3 regions of the Bradyrhizobium sp. BLXBL-03 genome follow, and region 3 is predicted to be linked to each of the others. Evidence: predicted binding sites of a transcription regulator. Region 3 holds the regulator's gene; each other region holds the start of a gene.

Region 1 (7,266 bases), 3.3 Mb from region 3:
TCAGGATCATCCCGAAGATCCAGAACAGCAGCATCATTGTGTAGGCGAGATGCGGTGCGATGGCGTAGGCAAAGCCGCCGAGCGCAGGCCCGGTGATGGTCGCGACCTGAGCCGCCCCGCTCGCGACCGCCGTCGCACGCTGGAGCGAGCCCTGCGGCGCGATCAGCGGCAGCAGCGCCGCGGTGGTCGGGCTCTCGAAGGCGCCGGCAATGCCGAGCACGAAGGTCGCGATGAAGATCTGCACTTCGCTGACCGCGCCGAGATAGGTGATGACAGCGAGATAGAGCGCGGTGGCGGCCTCCACGAGCTGGCAGAGCTGGACCACGCGCTTGCGCTCGAAACGGTCGGCGGCATGGCCGGCGACGAACACCAAAAGCGCGGTGGGCGCGAATTGCACCAGCCCGACCATGCCGAGGTCGAAGGCCGAGCCGGTGAGATCATAGATCTGCCAGCCGATCGCGACCGCCGCGATCTGGCTGGAGAAGCGCGACAGGCTGCGGGCGAGCAGGAAGAACAGGAAGGCGGGATGGCGGAGGAGCTCACCGGCGGTGGCCGGCGGACTGACGGATCCTGACTGCTCTGGCATCGCCTGTTCGGTCACGCGCGGATGATCGGCCCTTGATATCGACGCGCCGGGGGTGGCTGACCGGGACCCGGATGTCAACAGCAGGACGGCCCGCACCATTCCCGGCATTGCGTTTGCAACGCAGGCGCGGCCATAATGATTGAGGGTTTGGGGACATCATGCTGCGGCTGCAATCGACACTCGGCGTTTTCGCATTGCTGCTGATCGCCTTCGCACTCGCGGAGAATCGCCGCGCGGTCTCGTTGCGCCAGGCGCTGATCGGCCTCGTCGTCACCTTCGTCACCGCGATCGTGCTTTTGAAGGTACCTTTGGTGGCGCACGCTTTCGGGGCCATCAACGACGCGGTCGGCGCCATCTCGGCGGCCTCGCGCGCCGGCTCCTCCTTCGTGTTCGGCTATGTCGGCGGCGGCACCCTGCCCTTCGAGCTGAAGGTGCCGGGCGCCGATTTCATCCTGGCGTTCCAGGCGCTGCCGATCGTGCTGGTCATGAGCGTGCTGACGACGCTGCTGTTCTACTGGCGGGTGCTGCCGCCTGTTGTGCGCGGCATGGCCTGGCTGCTGGAGCGCACGCTGGGCGTCGGCGGCGCGGTCGGGCTCTCCACCGCCGCCAACATCTTCCTCGGCATGGTCGAGGCGCCGCTGTTTGTGCGGCCGTATCTTTCGCAGATGTCGCGCAGCGAATTGTTTCTGGTGATGACCGGCGGCATGGCCGGCATCGCCGGCACCGTGCTGGTGCTCTATGCGACGCTGCTTGCGCCTCTCATTCCTGACGCAGCCGCGCATTTCGTCATCGCCTCCGTGCTGGGCGCGCCGGCCGCAATCCTGGTCAGCCTGATCATGATCCCTGAGACGTCGGACAAGCGCACCGGCGGCGCGCTTGAGGATCCGGAGATGGCGGTCTCCGGCACCATGGATGCGATCGTGAAGGGCACCAGCGCCGGCATCGAGCTGTTGATCAACATCGTCGCGATGCTGCTGGTGCTGGTGGCGCTGGTCTATCTCGCCAATGCGGTGCTGGGGCTATTGCCTGCCGTGGGGGGCGCCGCGATCTCGCTGCAGCGGGTGCTGGGATTGATCATGGCGCCGGTGTGCTGGCTGATGGGACTGCCCTGGGACCAGGCGATCACCGCCGGCAGCCTGATGGGCACCAAGACCGTGCTCAACGAGCTCGTCGCCTATGTCGACTTCTCGAAGCTGCCGCCCGACACGCTCGATCCGCGCTCGCGCCTGATCATGCTCTATGCGATGTGCGGCTTCGCCAATTTCGCCAGCCTCGGCATCATGATCGGCGGCCTCGGCGTGATGGCGCCGGAACGGCGCGAGGAGATCAACGCGCTGGGGTTGAAGTCGATCGTATCGGGGACGCTGACGACGTGCCTGATGGGGGCGATCGTCGGGGTGTTGACGTGATGCCGTAGCCCGGATGGAGCGGAGCGCAATCCGGGAACGTATCTCCGTTGCAGGCACCCCGGATTTCGCTTCGCTCCATCCGGGCTACGAACCTACGAACTACCCTTTCTCACCGCACAATTTCGACTGCTCCAGGAGCCGTCGCACGTCACCCAGCTTGGCGCGGCACACCTCGGCCGCCTGGCCTTCGCCTCGGTGGTCCGTCCCCGCGCGAGCAGCAATTGCGCCAGCAAGGCCCGCGCCACCGATCGCACCGGACCGCCCGCCACATCCGACGCAGCGAGCGACATCGCGGTTTGCACTTCCGCCTCGGCGGCACTGAGGCTGTTCCGTTCAGCGAAGTAAATCGCACGGAACAGGTGAGCGCGCGGGTCGTTCGGATAGCGGTTGACGAAATCAGCGGAACGGCCGGCCATCTCGCGCGTGCCCGCCGGCATTTCCGAGGCGCGGATATACTGCCCGGCATCGGCCATGTAGGACCGATAGTGAATGGCGGCGAAGCCGGCGCAAATCAGGGATCCCACAAATCCTCCGAGCAACACCATGCCAGCGCTTCGCGGCAGGCTGTCATAGGACCAGAAAGCGATCCACGGCGTGATGGCAAGCGCGCCACCGGCTACCGCACCGCCTGCATGCGTAATAGTTGACGTTGCCGGAGGCGCCAAAGGCCAGCGGCAGCAGTGCCGGAAAACCGAAGAAGAGCGACGTCTTCAGTCGCGACATCGTCGTCTCGGCGTCCGCCTCGGGCTCGAAGCTCGCAACGAACAGCGCGGCGATGAGCCCGGTAATGGCGCCTGACGCGCCGACGGCTGGGTTTCGCGGATCGGGGGCTTTTTAAGGATCGCCGCGATGCCGTAGCCCGGATGGAGCGCAGCGCAATCCGGGACCAGCTTCGCTGCGGAGAGGCTTTCCCGGATTTCGCTCCGCTCCATCCGGGCTACGAAGCAAGCTTTCTCCGCCGTCATTGCCGCGTGGAGAGAGAGTGCCTACGCCTTCAGCTCCACCGTCTTGAACTCCGCAGGCAGGATCACTTCCAGCAGCTCCACATCGTCGGAATAATCCAAAATCATGTGCTTGATCTTCGGCGGCTGGGTCCAGGCGCTGCCTTGCTGCATCATCGTCTCGCCTTGCCCATCCATGTAGGTCTTCACCCAGCCCTTGAGCACATAGACCATCTGGAAGTCGACGTCATGGAAGTGCAGTTTCGACACCTCGGCGGGATCGCAGGGGCCTTGCAGGCGGATCACGTGCGCTTGCGCGAGGCCGTGGGTCGCGTTGGCGATGCCGAGATCGCGGTACTTGGCGTAGGCGCGCAGGCCGTCGGCTTTGAAATCTTCCTCGCGGTGATGGCTGATGGCGATGCGCTGCTTGGGGCGGGCGGGTTTTTTCGCAGCGGCCGTGCGGGCTTTTGATTTCACCACCTTGCGCGCGGAAGATCGTGCGGCGGACTTGGCGGCGCTTCGTTTCTTCCCCACAGTCTGGGCTGCGCTGCGCGATTTTGTTGTCTTGGCCATGGGTGGCCTCCCGTTGTTGTTATGACGAGAGGCTAGCATGGAACAAGTTTCGTAGGGTGGGCAAAGCGAAGCGTGCCCACGTTCTGCATGCGATCACGGAGAGAGATGGTGGGCACGGCGCGCGAAGGGCGCGCTTTTGCCCACCCTACAAGAGCGGTGCTCTATCTCAATTCAACCGGAACACGCCGTCCACGGCGCGCAGCTCGGCCGGCTTGATCAGCTTGGAGTGCGCGACGGTCACCGAATGCAGCGGGCCGTCGAGCTTCTCGGTCCAGAACGCCAGGAAATCGGTCAGCGCCGGGAATTTCGGGAACATGTCGTAGTTCTGCCAGACGTAAGTCTGGAGCAATGACGGATGATCCGGCATCCGGTAGAGAATTTGGGCCGTTGTCAGCCCGTAGCCCAGCATCTGTTTCCTGAAGTCCTCGGAAACGCCCCCAACGCGCAGTCCCATGCCAAACCTCCTTTGCAGGAGCGCATACAGGGGGTGGCTTGATCCGTGCCCCGGGAGCCACCCGGAAACGATGCGCTCACATGAGAGAAATGTGACGCAAACTGACAATCCATCTCAAGCCCAAAAGTTTAACAAGCTGTTGAAATTCAATGCGTTAGCAGCAGAGCGGGCACCGTGCTAATACGGTCACCGCGGCACCCTCGAAGGTGCTCCGAAATCGGTTAACGATGGGAAAGGTTTCTGGCACTTGGGCCTTCAGAGTGCCGAATTTTCTGCTAGAAGCCCTTGCCCCCGCAAAATTCCTGTCCTATTTCAGCTGCACCTGTGCTGGCACTCGCTGGCGCAGACTGCTAACATCTTGAAATCCTCAACTCGTGCAAATGCTTAGGAGGACTGCATGAAATTCCGTCCGCTTCACGACCGCGTCGTGGTCAAGCGCATCGACGCAGAAGAGAAGACCGCCGGCGGCATCATCATTCCCGACACTGCCAAGGAAAAGCCCTCCCAGGGTGAAGTCGTCGCCGTCGGCCCGGGTGGCCGCGATGAGGCCGGCAAGCTGGTTCCGATCGACCTGAAGGTCGGCGACCGCGTGCTGTTCGGCAAGTGGTCCGGCACCGAAGTCAAGATCGACGGCCAGGACCTGCTGATCATGAAGGAGAGCGACGTGATGGGCGTTCTCGAAGTCACCGAGTCCAAGAAGAAGGCGGCTTAAGAGCCCCTCTCCTCCCTCCAATCAACATTCCTAAGGAAAATTCCAGATGGCAGCCAAAGAAGTCAAATTCGCGGTTGAAGCGCGCGACAAGATGCTGCGCGGCGTCGACGTTCTCGCCAACGCGGTGAAGGTCACGCTCGGCCCGAAGGGCCGCAACGTCGTGCTCGACAAGTCGTTCGGCGCTCCCCGCATCACCAAGGACGGCGTCACCGTCGCCAAGGAGATCGAGCTCGAGGACAAGTTCGAGAACATGGGCGCGCAGATGGTGCGCGAAGTCGCCTCCAAGTCCGCTGACGCGGCCGGCGACGGCACCACCACCGCCACCGTGCTGGCCCAGGCGATCGTGAAGGAAGGCGCCAAGTCGGTTGCCGCCGGCATGAACCCGATGGACCTCAAGCGCGGTATCGACCTCGCGGTCGAGGCCGTGGTTGCGGACCTGCAGAAGAACTCCAAGAAGGTCACCTCGAACGACGAGATCGCCCAGGTCGGCACCATCTCGGCGAACGGCGACCAGGAGATCGGCAAGTTCCTCTCCGACGCCATGAAGAAGGTCGGCAACGAGGGTGTCATCACCGTCGAGGAAGCCAAGTCGCTCGAGACCGAGCTCGACGTCGTCGAGGGCATGCAGTTCGATCGCGGCTACATCTCGCCCTACTTCGTCACCAACGCCGACAAGATGCGCGTTGAGATGGACGACGCCTACATCCTCATCAACGAGAAGAAGCTCTCCTCGCTGAACGAGCTGCTGCCGCTGCTCGAGGCCGTGGTGCAGACCGGCAAGCCGCTGGTCATCGTCGCCGAAGACGTCGAAGGTGAAGCGCTCGCAACCCTGGTCGTGAACCGTCTGCGCGGCGGCCTGAAGGTCGCGGCCGTCAAGGCTCCGGGCTTCGGCGATCGCCGCAAGGCCATGCTGCAGGACATCGCGATCCTGACCGGCGGCCAGGCGATCTCGGAAGACCTCGGCATCAAGCTCGAGAACGTCACGCTCAACATGCTCGGTCGCGCCAAGAAGGTGATGATCGACAAGGAGAACACCACGATCGTCAACGGCGCCGGCAAGAAGGCCGACATCGAGGCGCGCGTGGCCCAGATCAAGGCGCAGATCGAGGAGACCACCTCGGACTACGACCGTGAGAAGCTCCAGGAGCGTCTCGCCAAGCTCGCTGGTGGCGTCGCGGTGATCCGCGTCGGCGGCGCGACCGAGGTCGAGGTGAAGGAGCGCAAGGATCGCGTTGATGACGCGATGCATGCGACCCGCGCGGCTGTCGAGGAAGGCATCGTCCCGGGTGGCGGCGTCGCCCTGCTCCGTGCTTCCGAGCAGCTCAAGGGCCTGCGCACCAAGAACGACGACCAGAAGACCGGCGTCGAGATCGTGCGCAAGGCGCTGTCGGCTCCCGCTCGCCAGATCGCGATCAACGCCGGTGAAGACGGCTCGGTGATCGTCGGCAAGATCCTGGAGAACAAGGCCTACAATTACGGCTTCGATTCCCAGACCGGCGAATATGCCGACCTCGTCAAGAAGGGCATCATCGACCCGACCAAGGTGGTCCGTACCGCGATCCAGAACGCCGCCTCGGTGGCCGCGCTCCTGATCACCACGGAAGCCATGGTCGCCGAGCTGCCCAAGAAGGGCGGCGCCGGCCCCGCAATGCCCCCGGGCGGCGGCATGGGCGGCATGGACTTCTAAGGTCCACCCACCTCAAGGACTTGCGAAACCCCGGCAGCGATGCCGGGGTTTTTGTTTTGGCCGTAGCCCGGATGGAGCGCAGCGCAAACGGTGTCCCGGATTTCGCTGCGCTCCATCCGGGCTACAACGAACCCTCCTATTGCACCTTCCCCAGCCGCTCGGCGCGCAGTTCGCCGCTGGAATCGAGCGACCAGAAGATCCGCGTCACCTTGCCGATGAGATTGTCCATCGGGACGAAGCCCATCACCGACTTGAAGCGGCTGTCGGTGGAGTTGTCCCTGTTGTCGCCGAGTGCGAAGAAATGGCCCGGCGGGACGGTGTAGAGCTCGGTGTTGTCGGCGTAGCCGTTGTCGACGCAGTCATAGGTGATGTAGCTCACCCCGTTCGGCATCGTCTCGCGCCAGCGCTTGACCCTGGTGCCGGTGTCGCCGCCGCAGGCGGAGCCTGCCGCGACATCTTTCAGCGCGACGCGCGTCACCTGGATGTCGTTGAGGAAGAGTTGTCCATGCCGCATCTGGATGCGATCGCCGGGCAATCCGACAACGCGTTTGACATAGTCGATCTCATTGTCCTTCGGCGACCGGAAGACGACGATGTCGCCATAGGCAGGATCAGCAGCGCCGACGCGGCCGGAGATAAAGGATGGCGTGAAAGGAAACGAATAGCGGCCGTAGCCATAGGCATATTTCGCCGCGAAGACGTAGTCGCCAACCACCAGCGTCGGGGCCATCGAGCCGGACGGAATGTTGAGGGCTGGAACAGCACGTAGCGAAACAGGATCAGCGGCGACCACAGCACGGGCACGAGCAGGATCAGGATGATAATCGCTTTCCATTCGCGAGGTCTGGCCCTTGGCCGGACGGTGTCCTGAAGCGTGGTCATCGCATTCCCTGCCCGAGATTGT
Region 2 (7,266 bases), 1.0 Mb from region 3:
CGTTCCTACACCACCGAGCTGGCAAGGAAAAAGAGACCCGACCCCAAAACATCCGGCGCCGGGAAAATCTATTCGCGCGCAGCGAGTTCAACGATCACAGCCGTGTCGAGGACCTTGCCGGCAAGGTCCTTGATCAAGACCTCGTTCCCAGATTCGGCGAGCTCATTGGCCTTGGCGAGAGCTTGCTTTGCGGAGGAGGCGACAACCACGATGGCACCGTTGCCGTTTTTCGAATACACCTGATATCCTACGTCGCTCATCGCCCCCTCGCTTACGATGATCTCTAGCGGCCTTCCAGATCCGCGCCTAGTGCAAACGAGCCACAGCTTGCACCTCCGGAATATATGGGGGGTCACGCGCTTGCCTGCAAAGGATCTCCTGGCCGGCCGTCGTGCGATAGAGCAGGCGCGTCGAAAATACAGCAGTCCCTCGAGAGATGATGCCCCTCAGTAATGGCTTCGCGCGTAAACCTTCATTTCGATGGGATCGTTGTTCGCCGGCCTCATGGATTTGCAGTGAAAGTTGCTATAGCTGCGCGGAATCGGAGGTCACTATTCTTGCAGGCCGGCGAGGCGCGGGAAACGATCTCAGTTAAAACAGCTCAAACGATAGAAGCAACGCCGGAAAGGAAGGAGGCGAGCAAACAAAACCCCGGCATTGCTGCCGGGGTTTCGCATTTCGTTGGGAGCGTCGGGCTTTAGAAGTCCATGCCACCCATACCACCCATGCCGCCGCCAGGAGGCATCGCGGGGGCGGCAGCTGCCTTCTTCGGCAGCTCGGCGACCATGGCCTCCGTGGTGATCAGGAGCGCCGCCACGGAGGAGGCGTTCTGGATCGCGGTGCGCACGACCTTGGTCGGGTCGATGATGCCCTTGGTGACGAGGTTGCCGTACTCGCCGGTCTGCGAGTCGAAGCCGTAGGCGTACTGATCCTTCTCCAGGATCTTGCCGACGATCACCGAGCCGTCTTCACCGGCGTTGATCGCGATCTGGCGAGCCGGCCAGGACAGCGCCTTGCGCACGATCTCGACGCCGGTCTTCTGGTCGTCGTTCTTGGTGCGCAGGCCCTTGAGCGCTTCGGTGGCGCGGAGCAGGGCGACGCCGCCGCCCGGCAGAATGCCTTCCTCGACCGCCGCACGGGTCGCATGCATCGCGTCATCCACGCGATCCTTGCGCTCCTTCACCTCGACCTCGGTCGCGCCGCCGACGCGGATCACCGCGACGCCGCCCGCGAGCTTGGCAAGACGCTCCTGGAGCTTCTCGCGGTCGTAGTCCGAGGTGGTCTCCTCGATCTGCGCCTTGATCTGCGCCACGCGCGCCTCGATGTCGGTCTTCTTGCCGGCGCCGTTGACGATCGTGGTGTTCTCCTTGTCGATCATCACTTTCTTGGCGCGACCGAGCATGTTGAGCGTGACGTTTTCGAGCTTGATGCCGAGATCTTCCGAGATGGCCTGGCCGCCGGTCAGGATCGCGATGTCCTGCAGCATGGCCTTGCGGCGATCGCCGAAGCCCGGGGCCTTGACGGCCGCGACCTTCAGGCCGCCGCGGAGGCGGTTCACGACGAGGGTGGCGAGCGCTTCGCCTTCGACGTCCTCGGCGACGATGACCAGCGGCTTGCCGGACTGCACCACGGCCTCGAGCAGCGGCAGCAATTCGTTCAGCGAGGAGAGCTTCTTCTCGTTGATGAGGATGTAGGCGTCGTCCATCTCAACGCGCATCTTGTCGGCGTTGGTGACGAAGTAGGGCGAAATGTAGCCGCGGTCGAACTGCATGCCCTCGACGACATCGAGCTCGGTCTCGAGCGACTTGGCTTCTTCAACCGTGATGACGCCCTCGTTGCCGACCTTCTTCATGGCATCGGCGAGGAACTTGCCGACTTCGGCATCGCCATTGGCGGAGATGGTGCCGACCTGGGCGATCTCCTCATTCGAGGTGACCTTCTTGGAGTTCTTTTCCAGATCGGCGACAACGGCATCGACCGCGAGATCGATACCGCGCTTCAGATCCATCGGGTTCATGCCGGCGGCAATCGATTTGGCGCCTTCACGGACGATCGCGGCGGCGAGCACGGTCGCGGTGGTGGTGCCGTCACCGGCAGCATCCGCCGCCTTCGACGCCACTTCCCGCACCATCTGGGCGCCCATGTTCTCGAACTTGTCCTCGAGTTCGATTTCCTTGGCAACGGCAACGCCGTCCTTGGTGATGCGGGGCGCGCCGAACGACTTGTCGAGGACGACGTTGCGGCCCTTCGGACCGAGCGTGACCTTAACGGCGCTGGCGAGGATCTCGACGCCGCGCAGCATGCGGTCACGGGCATCGACGCCTAATTTGACTTCTTTGGCTGACATATTGATTTCCCTGAGTTGTCTTGGTCTCATCTCACCCTTGGCGGGGCGCCCGGCAGGCGCTCCTCAGGGGTGAGCGGCGCGAGCGGCGGAATTAGGCGGCCTTCTTGCTCGAAGACACGCCGGTGAGAACGCCCATGATGTCGCTCTCCTTCATGATCAACAGCTCCTGGCCGTCGACCTTGACCTCGGTGCCCGACCACTTGCCGAACAGCACGCGGTCGCCGACCTTCACGTCGATCGGGAACAACTTGCCGCTCTCGTCGCGGCCGCCGGGGCCAACGGCGATGACTTCACCCTGCGAGGGCTTTTCCTTGGCCGTATCAGGAATGATGATGCCGCCGGCGGTCTTCTCTTCGGCGTCGATGCGTTTGACAACGACGCGGTCGTGAAGTGGACGGAAATTCATGCAGTCCTCCTAAGTATTTGCACGAGTTGACGGTCCTGAATTGCTAGCAATCGAGGCCCGCGAGTGCCAGCGCAGATGAAATAGGACAGTGGTTTTCGTGAGCAAGGGTTGGTAGCAAAAAAATCGGCGCCCAGCCGCCCGATCTGAAGCAAATTCGGTCAGCCGCAAGAGCCAAGATTTCAAAACGGTCGGACAGACGCCCTCGACCGGTCAGAGAAGCCAACACTGTATGCTTTGATCGGACACCTAGAAGCGCGCGCGCCTCACTATCTGCCGGCGGTGCGGCTCTCGCATTGATGTCCGATATCGAAGAGCTTACGCCTGTGTGTGCCGCTCAAAGCAACCGCCCTTGCCATAGTTTTGTCGCTCCCCATAGCTCCTGCGCCCTTAATCCCCGGGGACCACGACGTATGTTCTAAGGGTGACTTCTGATTCTCGCCTGCATCGCCCATTTCTAGCCGATCAACCGCAGCGAATTGTCATCTTTCTTCGGCAAAAAGGTTAGTCGCGATACCATCGCCGGTTGCGCGGGCTGGAGTTCATCGCTGCCGGGCCGCGCGGTCCGCAGCCCAACGCGCCCTACACGTACGTGACGATCAGCGTTCCTGTCGCACTTCGGCCTGCAGACACTGCGCGATCTTCCGGACACAGACTGCTCAACAAGGACAAACTGCTGGCCGGCCGAGCAGTTCGATCCCCGCACCGTGATGGTGTTCCTGAACGGCTGGGGCGCGCGCTATTACTGGGACTATCCGCGTTTCGACGTCGGCCTCCGCACCGGTGGCGAGGGGGCGTTCGCGCGACTGGTGCAAGAGGCGAAGGCGCTCGGCTATCGCATCGCCGTCATGTTCGGCAGCAACGTCGCGCGGCGAAACGGCCCCGACTTCCCGACGATTGCCGATGCGCGGCCGCGCGATGGCTATGGCGACTTCTTTCCCGCCAATTACGTCGACTGGGACGGCGACCGGAAGGGTGATGGCTTCATGGTGTTCATGAACCTCGCCGTCGCGAGCTGGCGCAACCATCTGCGCGACCGGACCGCTGGTATCATCGGCCGCTACGCGATCGATTTCTATTTTCTGGACATCTGCGGCCTGTGGGAAAACAACGTCGATGGCGACATGCTGCTAGGCACCCGCCAGCTGGTTGAAGAACTGGCGCAACGATTTCCCGGCGTCGCTCCGATCGCCGAAATGCTGTACAATGCGCAGATGGGGTTCATTCCGATGAGCCACGTGCCCCGCTATTCCCTGTATCCGCAGGCCAATTTCGGCGTGGTCGCCTCGTTCAACCACCTGAGCTTTCCGGCGCCGGGGCGCGGTTCGACCGGTATCCACGAATATGGCTTCGGCCATTACCAGCCCGTCAGGCTTGATCAGCCGCAGATCCCGACGATCACCTTCGTCGACGACACCTTCACAACGCAGCGCGAGGCGGCGATGTCAGACATCGCTACGGCCAAGCAGCGTTTCGCCGCGCGCGGAGGGCGGACGTGATGGGCGAAGGCCCGGCACGTGGTCGATCATCCGGCGGTCGGCTCAATCGCATTCACTTGCAGCGGTGCCGCCGGACGCGATTTCAACCAGGTCACGGCCAAGCCCTTCAAGAAGGTCGTACTTGAGCTCGGCGGCAAAGCGGCCTGCTTCGTCTTTCCTGCCGAGGCAACATCCTGGGCTGTGTTCTCGAATGCAGGGGAAACTGTATTGCCGGCACAAGATTGCTGTTTCACCGAGACAAAGCCGCCCAGTTTGTTTAAAAGGTTGCGCAGCAGCAAGCCACATTCGGACTGGCGTCCCGTTCAATCCTCGTCGGTCAACGTGCAGAGGACGAGCGGCGCTGTGCGGACGCAGCAGCAGCCGGGTTTCGGCGTGTTTCACCGAATGCCAAAATAAGGCCCACACGGCTTTACGGTACGTATATGTGCTAGAACAATCGTCAAGCTGAAGCATGGATAACTTCCATATTGAAGGTCAGGGCTGGTCAGGTGTTCGCTGCACTGGGCCGGCCCGCCACCACTCGGTGGCGCGCGAATGATTGTCCGCGCACTCGGCCTTATCAACCCACAAGAGCAAACATCATAATTACACCATTCTGATGCAATCATGCTTGCGCGCGCAAGAGCGGCATAGTCAGAAGGAGTTCGCGAATGAATGACGACGTCGAGCGCGAGATCGCGAAGCATCTAGAATGCGTCCACGACCTTTCGATCAAGATAGTCGAGAGTTCTGACACGGGTCAGAAGGCGGTCATGAGGGCTGCTGGGGTGCTCGCTGCCGTGATTCACAGCGTCGTCGTCGGTGACAAGCGCGAGGAGGTCATCAGCGCAGCGACGGACACGATACGCAAACACCTGAGACTGCTGGATGAGCTGGCCGACATCGGTGCGCCAATGAATTGAGGCTGTTGGGCCCCGATTGTGAGATATTCGACCGAAATAGTCTTGTGCTTTCCCTTGGTCGCCGCCATTTTTGCGGTAGGCGTCCTGTCTGCAAGAACAGTCGAGCCACATCTCTTACAAGAGGGATTATTTATGGGCAAATGAGATCGAACGACTGCACGAGGAGTCAAGCTGCGGATCAAGACGCAGACCGTGCGGAAGGGGCCTGTTGTCGCCGACCACCACCAAGCTGATGGGGTTCAAGCTGGTGATTGCCGTTCAAAGACCTGGTGGCGGCTCAAGGTCCAAAATCGCAGGTGCCAGATTCAACGACGGCATCGAGGCCGCCCAGACAGTGCACCCTAAAGGACCGGAGCAAACAGCAGCGGTCCAGATGGTTAAACAATTTGAGCGTCCGCTGGTGTCGCTCATCCAGGCATCGGACACGGCTGGGCCCCTCACGTCGCAGACCGTCCCGGGGCGCTAAGGCTTGTCAGCAACTCATCAGGACCCGAGGCATCCCACGCAATGCGCGGTCCGCGGCAGTTGCCGCCAAAACCGCGAAAGGAAAGTCGCGAGCACGCCAGGCTAGCTAGCGGCATTCGCTCACCTGGTCGCATCCCATATAGAACGGCGCTCTGCATCGACCTCGTGTATCAGATTTCGCACCGACGTTGGCGTCCGACAGATAGCAGCCGCTAGAAGCGCGACAATATTCCGGGAAGCCGACGAAATGGGGAAAGCAGCGCGCCGGCTCGGCATACAGGCCGTCTCAATAGCGGGCAAGTTGTGACGACTGTTCGTTGAACGGCGAAGACGACACTTCGGACTATCCTCGAGGCCGACAATCCTGATGAAGCCGGCGCTCTTCTCCCCGGTTTTATCGTCAGCCTTGCTGAGCTCAGGCGTGTACGATTTGATCAATGCGCATGGCCATCAACCGCGCTGCTTCGACGGGACGCAATGTCAGTTTTACGACAACTTGGCGGGCTGTGTGCATGGGGACGTTTGCTTCCGAACGAGTAGACCCCTGAGGCTAAGCGCCGATTCTGCAGCACTGCAGGCATGCATCGCTCCGCTATCCTTGGCCTGGCTTTTGCTATGCGGGTGCTGTTCACAAGTGACTATCGTCAACTCGTCCAGATGCTCAGGAGGCCTGCATGAAATTCCGTCCGCTTCACGACCGCGTCGTGGTCAAGCGTATCGACGCTGAAGAGAAGACAGCTGGCGGCATTATCATTCCCGATACAGCCAGGGAAAAGCCCTCGCAGGGCGAAGTCATCGCAATTGGCCCGGGCGGCCGTGACGAGACCGGTAAGCTGATTCCGATCGATGTCAAGGTTGGCGAGCGCGTGCTCTTCGGCAAGTGGTCCGGCACGGAAGTGAAGATCGATGGCCGGGAGCTGTTGATCATGAAAGAAAGCGACATCATGGGAGTCCTGACCGATCTGTTGTCGACGGAGATAGCCGCCTGATCCAGCGCTCCCCACCGCTCACTCCTGTCGAGCGCCCTTCGGACGCGCCGAAGGATGAAAAATAGACACTGAGGAAAATCATTATGTCAGCCAAAGAAGTCAAATTCGGCGTAGACGCGCGCGATCGTATGCTGCGCGGTGTCGACATCCTTGCCAATGCCGTGCAGGTCACCTTGGGTCCGAAGGGCCGCAACGTGGTGCTCGACAAGTCGTTCGGCGCGCCCCGCATCACCAAGGACGGCGTTGCCGTCGCCAAGGAGATCGAGCTGGAGGAGAAGTTCGAGAATATGGGCGCCCAGATGGTGCGGGAAGTGGCGTCGAAGGCGGCGGATGCTGCCGGTGACGGCACCACCACCGCGACCGTGCTCGCCGCTGCGATCGTCCGTGAAGGCGCCAAGTCGGTTGCCGCCGGCATGAACCCGATGGATCTGAAGCGCGGCATCGACCTCGCAGTCGCGGCCGTCGTTGCGGACCTCGAGAAGAACTCGAAGAAGGTCACCTCGAACGAGGAGATCGCCCAGGTCGGCACCATCTCGGCCAATGGCGACGCCGAGATCGGCAAGTTCCTGGCGGACGCCATGAAGAAGGTCGGCAACGAGGGGGTCATCACGGTCGAGGAAGCCAAGTCGCTCGAGACCGAGCTCGACGTCGTCGAGGGCAT
Region 3 (7,266 bases):
ATGTTGTAGCGCAGATCCGCGCCACGCTCGCGGCCGCCGCGGCCGCGCTGCCCGGCCATGCCGAACAGATCTTCGAAAATGTCGGAGAAGGAGGAGGCAAAGCCCGCGCCGAATCCGGCACCGCCGCCACCAGGGCCACCCTGCTCGAACGCGGCATGGCCGAAGCGGTCATAGGCGGCCCGCTTGTCCTTGTCCTTCAGGACTTCGTAGGCCTCGTTGATTTCCTTGAACTTGACTTCGCTGGTCTCATCCCCGGGATTGCGGTCGGGATGGAATTTCATCGCCAGCTTGCGGAACGACGATTTCAGCTTGCTCTCGTCGGCCGTGCGATCGACTTCGAGGGTTTCGTAGTAGCAGCGCTTGGTGGACGTGGACATGTCTGACTCAGGTCTATCCGATCGCGATTCAAGTCGGTGCGAAACAACGTCGCCACGCGACGATATAGGCAGCCTTCTGCATCACTGCAGAGGGCTGCATGGCAGCGTTGAGCATAACGGCTGGGAATTGATTGATCGTAACGGGCCTACCCGCCCGCCCCGACACGAAAGCCTCCCCCCTGAGGGGGGAGGCCGCTTCAGCGTGTGGGGTCCAAGCCGTCCGCATCATGACCCTCGCGGGGCTTATGCGGACTTCTTGTTGTTCTTGTCGTCGTCGACTTCGGTGAATTCCGCGTCGACGACGTCGTCCTTCGCAGCGTCCTTGGCCGCGTCGGCCTCGGCCTGCTGCTTGTACATGGCCTCGCCGAGCTTCATCGAAGCCTGGGCCAGCGTGTTGGTCTTGGCCTTGATCGCCTCGGCATCGCTGCCCTTCAGCGCTTCCTTGAGGTCGCTGACGGCGTCCTCGATGGCGCGGCGCTCGGTCTCCGAGACCTTCGAACCGTGCTCGGCCAGCGCCTTCTCGGTGGAGTGCACCAGCGCGTCGGCATGGTTCTTGGCATCGACCGCCTCGCGGCGCTGCTTGTCGGCCGCAGCGTTGGCCTCGGCGTCCTTGACCATCTTGTCGATGTCGGCTTCCGACAGACCACCAGAGGCCTGGATGCGGATCTGCTGCTCCTTGCCGGTGGCCTTGTCCTTGGCCGAGACGTTGACGATGCCGTTGGCGTCGATGTCGAAGGTCACCTCGATCTGCGGCATGCCGCGCGGAGCCGGCGGAATGCCCATCAGGTCGAACTGGCCAAGCATCTTGTTGTCGGCCGCCATTTCACGCTCACCCTGGAAGACGCGGATGGTGACGGCATTCTGATTGTCTTCAGCCGTCGAGAACACCTGGCTCTTCTTGGTCGGGATCGTGGTGTTGCGGTCGATGATGCGGGTGAACACGCCGCCCAAGGTCTCGATGCCCAGCGACAGCGGGGTCACGTCGAGCAGCAGCACGTCCTTGACGTCGCCCTGGAGCACGCCGGCCTGGATCGCAGCGCCGATCGCCACGACTTCGTCCGGGTTGACGCCCTTGTGCGGCTCCTTGCCGAACAGCTGCTTCACGACTTCCTGGACCTTCGGCATGCGGGTCATGCCGCCGACCAGAACCACTTCGCCGATCTCGCCGGCGGTGACGCCGGCATCCTTCAGCGCCTTGCGGCAGGGCTCGATGGTCTTCTGCACGAGGTCGTCGACCAGCGCCTCGAACTTGGCGCGGGTGAGCTTCATCGTCAGATGCTTCGGGCCGGTCTGGTCCGCGGTGATGAAGGGCAGGTTGATCTCGGTCTGCGTCGTCGACGACAGCTCGATCTTGGCCTTTTCAGCGGCTTCCTTCAGGCGCTGCAACGCAAGCTTGTCGTTGCGCAGGTTGATGCCCTGCTCCTTCTGGAACTCGTCCGCGAGATAGCCCACGAGGCGCATGTCGAAGTCTTCGCCGCCGAGGAAGGTGTCGCCGTTGGTCGACTTCACCTCGAACACGCCGTCGCCGATTTCGAGAATGGAAATATCGAACGTGCCGCCGCCGAGGTCGTACACGGCGATGGTGCCGGCCTTGGTCTTGTCGAGGCCATAGGCCAGCGCAGCCGCGGTCGGCTCGTTGATGATGCGCAGCACTTCAAGGCCCGCGATCTTGCCGGCATCCTTGGTGGCCTGGCGCTGGGCGTCGTTGAAGTAGGCGGGAACGGTGATGACAGCCTGGTCGACCTTCTGGCCGAGATGGGCTTCCGCGGTCTCCTTCATCTTCTGCAAGATGAACGCCGAGACCTGCGAGGGGGAGTAGGTCTGGCCGTCGGCCTCGACCCAGGCGTCGCCGTTGGAAGCCTTCACGATCTTGTACGGAACGAGCTTCTTGTCCTTCTCGACCATCGGGTCGTCGTAGCGGCGGCCGATCAGGCGCTTCACTGCGAAGAACGTACGCTCCGGATTGGTCACGGCCTGGCGCTTGGCAGGCTGGCCGACGAGGCGCTCACCGTCGTCGGTCACGGCGACGATCGAAGGCGTCGTGCGCATGCCCTCGGAATTCTCGATGACTTTGGCGTTCTTGCCGTCCATTACGGCGACGCACGAATTCGTGGTGCCGAGGTCGATCCCAATGACCTTTCCCATGGTCCTGATATCCTTCTTTTTGCGGCAGGTTGGCTGGGCCCAGAAGGCACCCGAACCGAAACCCCCTAAGATCAAACATTCGCGATATTGCGATGGTTGAGGCTCATATAGGAGGGGGGGAGGGGCCCGCAAGGACCGAACGCAACTTTGGGCCGTGAAAACATTGGGTTTTGGAAGATCGTATCCGCCCCTCGAGCCTTTGCGGGTGAGGAAATATTAACGGGTTCGGAGATCGACCGGCCGCCCGTCGCCATCAGCGGCCCGGCCCTGTTACCGGGGCGCCAAACCCGCTAAAAGGCGGCCGGCCGGACAGCTTCGCCATGGGGCTGCTTCGCGCGACAAGGCGGCCCCAAGGCCGATCATCAAAGGCCGACCATGGTACGGCCTCAATGTGAACCAAACAGAGTGCCCATGAAGCTGACCCGCTCCTTCGCTGCGCTGGCCCTCCTCGTCGCCACGGTATTTCCGGCGCTCGCCGCCGATGCCGTCTATCCGCCCGGCTTGCGTCTCGGCATGGTGCCTCTGGTCGGCCTCAGCAAGGCCAAGACCTTTCCGGGCTTCGAGAGCGAGGATGGCAGCGTCAAGGTGCTGATCACCGAGCTGCCGCCGGCGGCCTATAACGAAGTCGTCAGCGCCTTCAACGCCAATCCGGCCGGCGCCAATGGCGTCAAGCCGGACAAGATCGAGACATCGGCGGGCCTTGCGTATTTTACCAGCGAAAGTGCCAAGGCTGGCGACACGCTGGTGAAGCGCTATTCGATGATCGTGCCGGGCACCGGCTTCTCCGGCTATGTCGCGGTGCAAATCCCCGAGAACGCTTCGAAGATCTACACCGACGAGGCGGTGCGGCAGATGTTCGCGACTGCCGCCATCCGCAAGGAGGTGTCGGCTGACGAGCAGATCGGGCTGTTGCCGTTCAAGATCACCGATCTCGCCGGCTTCAAGGATATCCGCACGCTGGTGCCGGGCTCGAGCATCATCCTGGCCGATGGCAATGAGAGCTCGGGCTATGAATCCAAGCCGTTCATGATCCTCGGCCTGATCGGCGCCACCCCGCAGGCCGCCGACGACCGCGCCCGCTTCGCCCAGGAGGCGGCGCTTCAAATCGCCGGCTTGCGCGAAACCAAGGTCACGATGTCGGAGCCGATCCGCATCAACGGCCAGCCGGGCTTCGAGACCCGGATCGACGGCGTCAGCGGCAGGGACAAGATCCCGGTGACGGTGGTGCAGTGGATCCGCTTCGGCGGCGGCACCTCGCTGCGCATCATCGCCAGCGCCCCGCGCGACCAATGGTCCGACGCCTTCACCCGCTTCCGCGCCGTGCGCGACGGCATCCAGCCGAAGGGGTAGAAAACGGGGGGCTGACAGCCCAACCACTCACCAAACCCGGCCGCATTTTCGGGCTTTCGTTCGTACACGAACGGAACTAGGCTTGCCTGCATTGGATCAGGTTTTGGATCATCCTGGAGGGGAGGCGGACGATGCTTAATCGACGACAGATCTTGGCCGCGATGGGAACGACGGCGCTTGTGGCCCTTGCTCCATCGGCACTGTTTGCAGCAGCTGCGATCAAGCCGGACGACAGCTCCGCGCTGCTCGTGATCGACGTGCAAAACTGCTTCCTGCCGGGCGGTAGCCTTGCGGTGAAGGAAGGCGAGCAGGTCGTGCCCGTCATCAATAAAATGGCGAAGGCATTTTCGAACGTGGTGATGACGCAGGACTGGCACACGCCCGGCCACATCTCGTTCGCGTCGGTGCATTCCGGCAAGAAGCCGTTCGAGACCATCGACCTGCCCTATGGCAAGCAGGTGCTGTGGCCCGACCATTGCGTGCAGGGCACCGAGGGCGCATCGCTGTCGAAGGATCTCTCGATCCCGCAGGCCGAGCTCATCATCCGCAAGGGCTTTCACAAGGACGTCGACAGCTATTCGGCGTTCCTCGAAGCCGACGGCAAGACAACGACCGGCCTTGCCGCCTATCTGAAGTCGCGCAAGATCAAGCGCGTCTTCGTCGCGGGTCTCGCCACGGATTTCTGTGTCGCCTGGACCGCGCTCGATGCGCGCAAGGCGGGTTTTGAGGTCTATGTCGTGGAGGACGCCTGCCGCGGCATCGACACGCAGGGCTCGCTGGCCAAGGCCTGGGCCGACATGGCCAAGGCCGGCGTGAAGCGGATTCAGTCGAGCGATATTGCGTTGAGCGCGTAAGACGGGACGATCGTCATTCCGGGGCGGCTCGCAGAGCCGAACCCGGAATGACTTCATCGCTCAGTTCGCCTCGTTGCTGTTCGCAGCAGGCGCGGCCTTTGCGCCGCCCTTGGCGACGCCGACCAGCGCCGGCCGCAGCACGCGCTCGCCGATGGTGTAGCCGGCCTGCATGACCTGCACGACGGTGCCCGTGGGCACCGACGCATCGGGCACTTCGTACATCGCCTGATGGAAGTTGGGGTCGAACTTCTGACCCTGGGGATCGAGCTTCTTCACACCATGCCTTTCCAGTGCGTTGAGCAGCGAACGCTCGGTGAGCTCGACGCCCTCGATCAGCGCGGTCAGACCGGGATCGGCGGCGGCGCGCGCCTCGGCCGGAACGGCGTCGAGCGCGCGCTGGAGATTGTCGGCGATCTCGAGCACATCGCGGGCAAAGCCGGTGATGCCGTAGAGTCGGGCATCGGCGACCTCCTTGGTGGTGCGCTTGCGCAGGTTTTCCATCTCGGCCAGCGTCCGCAGCATGCGGTCACGGGCCTCGGCGGCTTCCTTCTGCAACGTCTCCACCGAACCCGGCTCGGGATCGTCGGGCATGATGTAGGGCTTTGACACCACGGGCTCGCCGGTCGCGGCAGTCGTGTCTTCGGGTTGCCGGGTTGGATCGGTCATCGGCTGCTTCTCGAACTCGCTCAAAGGGAGGTTTTCTGGCCCGGATATCGTGCTTCGGGCGCTGAAAATCAAGCGCCCGTGATCGGCTCAAATGCCGGTCAGCCTCCCACCAGGCGACTGACGATACGGGCGGCGTAATCCACGGTCGGGATCACGCGGGCATAATTCAGCCGCGTCGGCCCGATCACGCCCAAAACGCCGACGATGCGGCCGGCGGCATCCCGGTAGGGCGAGATGATGGTGGAAGAGCCCGATAACGAAAACAGCTTGTTCTCGCTGCCGATGAAGATCCTGACACCTTCAGCGGTTTCGGCGCGCCCGAGCAGGTCGATCACGCCGCGCTTGGTCTCGAGATCGTCGAACAGCAGCCTGACACGCTCGAGATCCTCCAGCGCATGCAGATCTTCCAATAGATTGGCATGGCCGCGGACGATGAGCTGACGGTCCTCGTTCTCGCCGCCCGACCAGCTCGCGATCCCGGCCGAGATCACCTTCTGGGTCAGCTGATCGAGCTCGGCGCGAGCTTCCGCGAGCGCGGTTTCCAGCTCGAGCCGCGCCTCGGCGAGCGTGCGGCCGCGGATCCGCGCGTTGAGGAAATTGCCGGCTTCAGTGATGGCCGAGGAGGGAACCCCCGGCGGCAGCGTCAGCACGCGGTTTTCGACCTGGCCGTCCTCGCCGACCAGGATCACCAGCGCCTGCTCGGGTTCCAATCGGACGAATTCGATGTGCTTCAGCCGCGTATTGGACTTCGGCGTCAGAACGACCGCTGCGGTGCGGGTGAGGCCGGACAGCCGCGTCAGCGCCTGGTCCAGCGCCGCCTCGACCGATTGGGCCTGGCCGACCGAGGTCAGCTGGCTCTGGATCGACTGTCGCTCGGCCTCGTTGAGATCGCCGACCTGCATCAAGGCGTCGACAAAGAAGCGCAGGCCGAGTTCCGTCGGCAAGCGGCCGGCCGAGGTGTGCGGCGCATAGATCAGGCCGAGCTGTTCCAGATCGGCCATGACGTTGCGCACCGAGGCCGGCGACAGCGGCATCGCGATCAGGCGGGAAATGTTGCGCGAGCCGACCGGTTCGCCAGTCGCGAGATAGCTTTCGACAATTTGACGAAAGATGTCGCGGGAACGCTCGTTGAGCTGGGCGAGGCCTGCGCGCGGCGCGATCAGATGGATCGGATCGTGATGGGCCACAGACGGTAACTCCTCTCAGATGCTCATAATTTGTCCATCCAGGACGGTTCTGACAAGCGTGGCGTTTGCGGGGTGGATATCGGGGGGCGAAAAAGCCTTGCTGCCCACCCTGACCCCACCTACAAGCACCGCGAACAGCCCTACCCCATAAGTTCTAGACCATGAGTTCTGGAGGATTTCCCATGCGGCCAAGCCGCCGTGCGCCCGACGAATTGCGCCCCGTGACGCTGGAGCGCGGCGTGGTCAAATATGCGGAAGGCTCCTGCCTGGTGAAATTCGGCGACACCCATGTGCTCGTCACCGCCACCCTGGAAGACCGCCTGCCGCCATGGCTGAAGGGCCAGGGGCGCGGCTGGGTCACCGCCGAATACGGCATGCTGCCGCGCGCCACCTCCGAACGCACCCGCCGCGAAGCCTCCGCAGGCAAGCAGAGCGGCCGCACCGTCGAAATCCAGCGCCTGATCGGCCGCTCGCTTCGCACCATCGTCGATCTCGAAGCGCTCGGTGAGCGCCAGATCACGGTCGATTGCGACGTGCTGCAGGCCGACGGCGGCACCCGCACCGCCTCGATCACCGGCGCCTGGGTCGCGCTCGCCGATTGCATCAACTGGATGAAGGCGCGAAACATGGTCAAGGCCAACGTGATGCGCGACAACGTCGCCGCGATCTCCTGCGGCATCTACAACG

The links. Region 3 encodes HrcA, which represses chaperone genes, less so after heat shock. Its sites were predicted from a motif close to GTTAGCACTCNCNNNNNGNGAGTGCTAAC; they were not measured.
Region 1: a site for HrcA is predicted at 4,290-4,318, ahead of ACNJX9_RS16340 (co-chaperone GroES). Genes of this name have one in related genera too.
Region 2: a site for HrcA is predicted at 2,796-2,824, ahead of groES (co-chaperone GroES). Genes of this name have one in related genera too.

Annotation. Positions count from the first base shown of each region.
Region 1 is NZ_CP182470.1:3,436,986-3,444,251, reverse strand. It holds gene ACNJX9_RS16370 (MFS transporter) at 1-586, opposite strand, end outside; gene ACNJX9_RS16365 (NupC/NupG family nucleoside CNT transporter) at 745-1,995, shown strand; gene ACNJX9_RS16360 (hypothetical protein) at 2,088-2,519, opposite strand; partial or broken gene ACNJX9_RS16355 (hypothetical protein) at 2,563-2,805, opposite strand; gene ACNJX9_RS16350 (cupin domain-containing protein) at 2,982-3,509, opposite strand; gene ACNJX9_RS16345 (usg protein) at 3,676-3,963, opposite strand; gene ACNJX9_RS16340 (co-chaperone GroES) at 4,361-4,675, shown strand; gene groL (chaperonin GroEL) at 4,722-6,362, shown strand; partial or broken gene lepB (signal peptidase I) at 6,499-7,244, opposite strand.
Region 2 is NZ_CP182470.1:7,539,471-7,546,736, reverse strand. It holds gene ACNJX9_RS35745 (hypothetical protein) at 69-260, opposite strand; gene groL (chaperonin GroEL) at 698-2,347, opposite strand; gene groES (co-chaperone GroES) at 2,439-2,753, opposite strand; partial or broken gene ACNJX9_RS35730 (SMC-Scp complex subunit ScpB) at 3,182-3,406, shown strand; gene ACNJX9_RS35725 (hypothetical protein) at 3,458-4,249, shown strand; gene ACNJX9_RS35720 (aldehyde dehydrogenase family protein) at 4,268-4,645, shown strand; gene ACNJX9_RS35715 (hypothetical protein) at 4,900-5,151, shown strand; gene ACNJX9_RS35710 (hypothetical protein) at 5,360-5,617, shown strand; gene ACNJX9_RS35705 (co-chaperone GroES) at 6,291-6,605, shown strand; gene groL (chaperonin GroEL) at 6,689-7,266, shown strand, end outside.
Region 3 is NZ_CP182470.1:163,061-170,326, forward strand. It holds gene dnaJ (molecular chaperone DnaJ) at 1-377, opposite strand, end outside; gene dnaK (molecular chaperone DnaK) at 621-2,522, opposite strand; gene ACNJX9_RS00765 (hypothetical protein) at 2,934-3,872, shown strand; gene pncA (bifunctional nicotinamidase/pyrazinamidase) at 4,004-4,726, shown strand; gene grpE (nucleotide exchange factor GrpE) at 4,787-5,392, opposite strand; gene hrcA (heat-inducible transcriptional repressor HrcA) at 5,491-6,579, opposite strand; gene rph (ribonuclease PH) at 6,762-7,266, shown strand, end outside.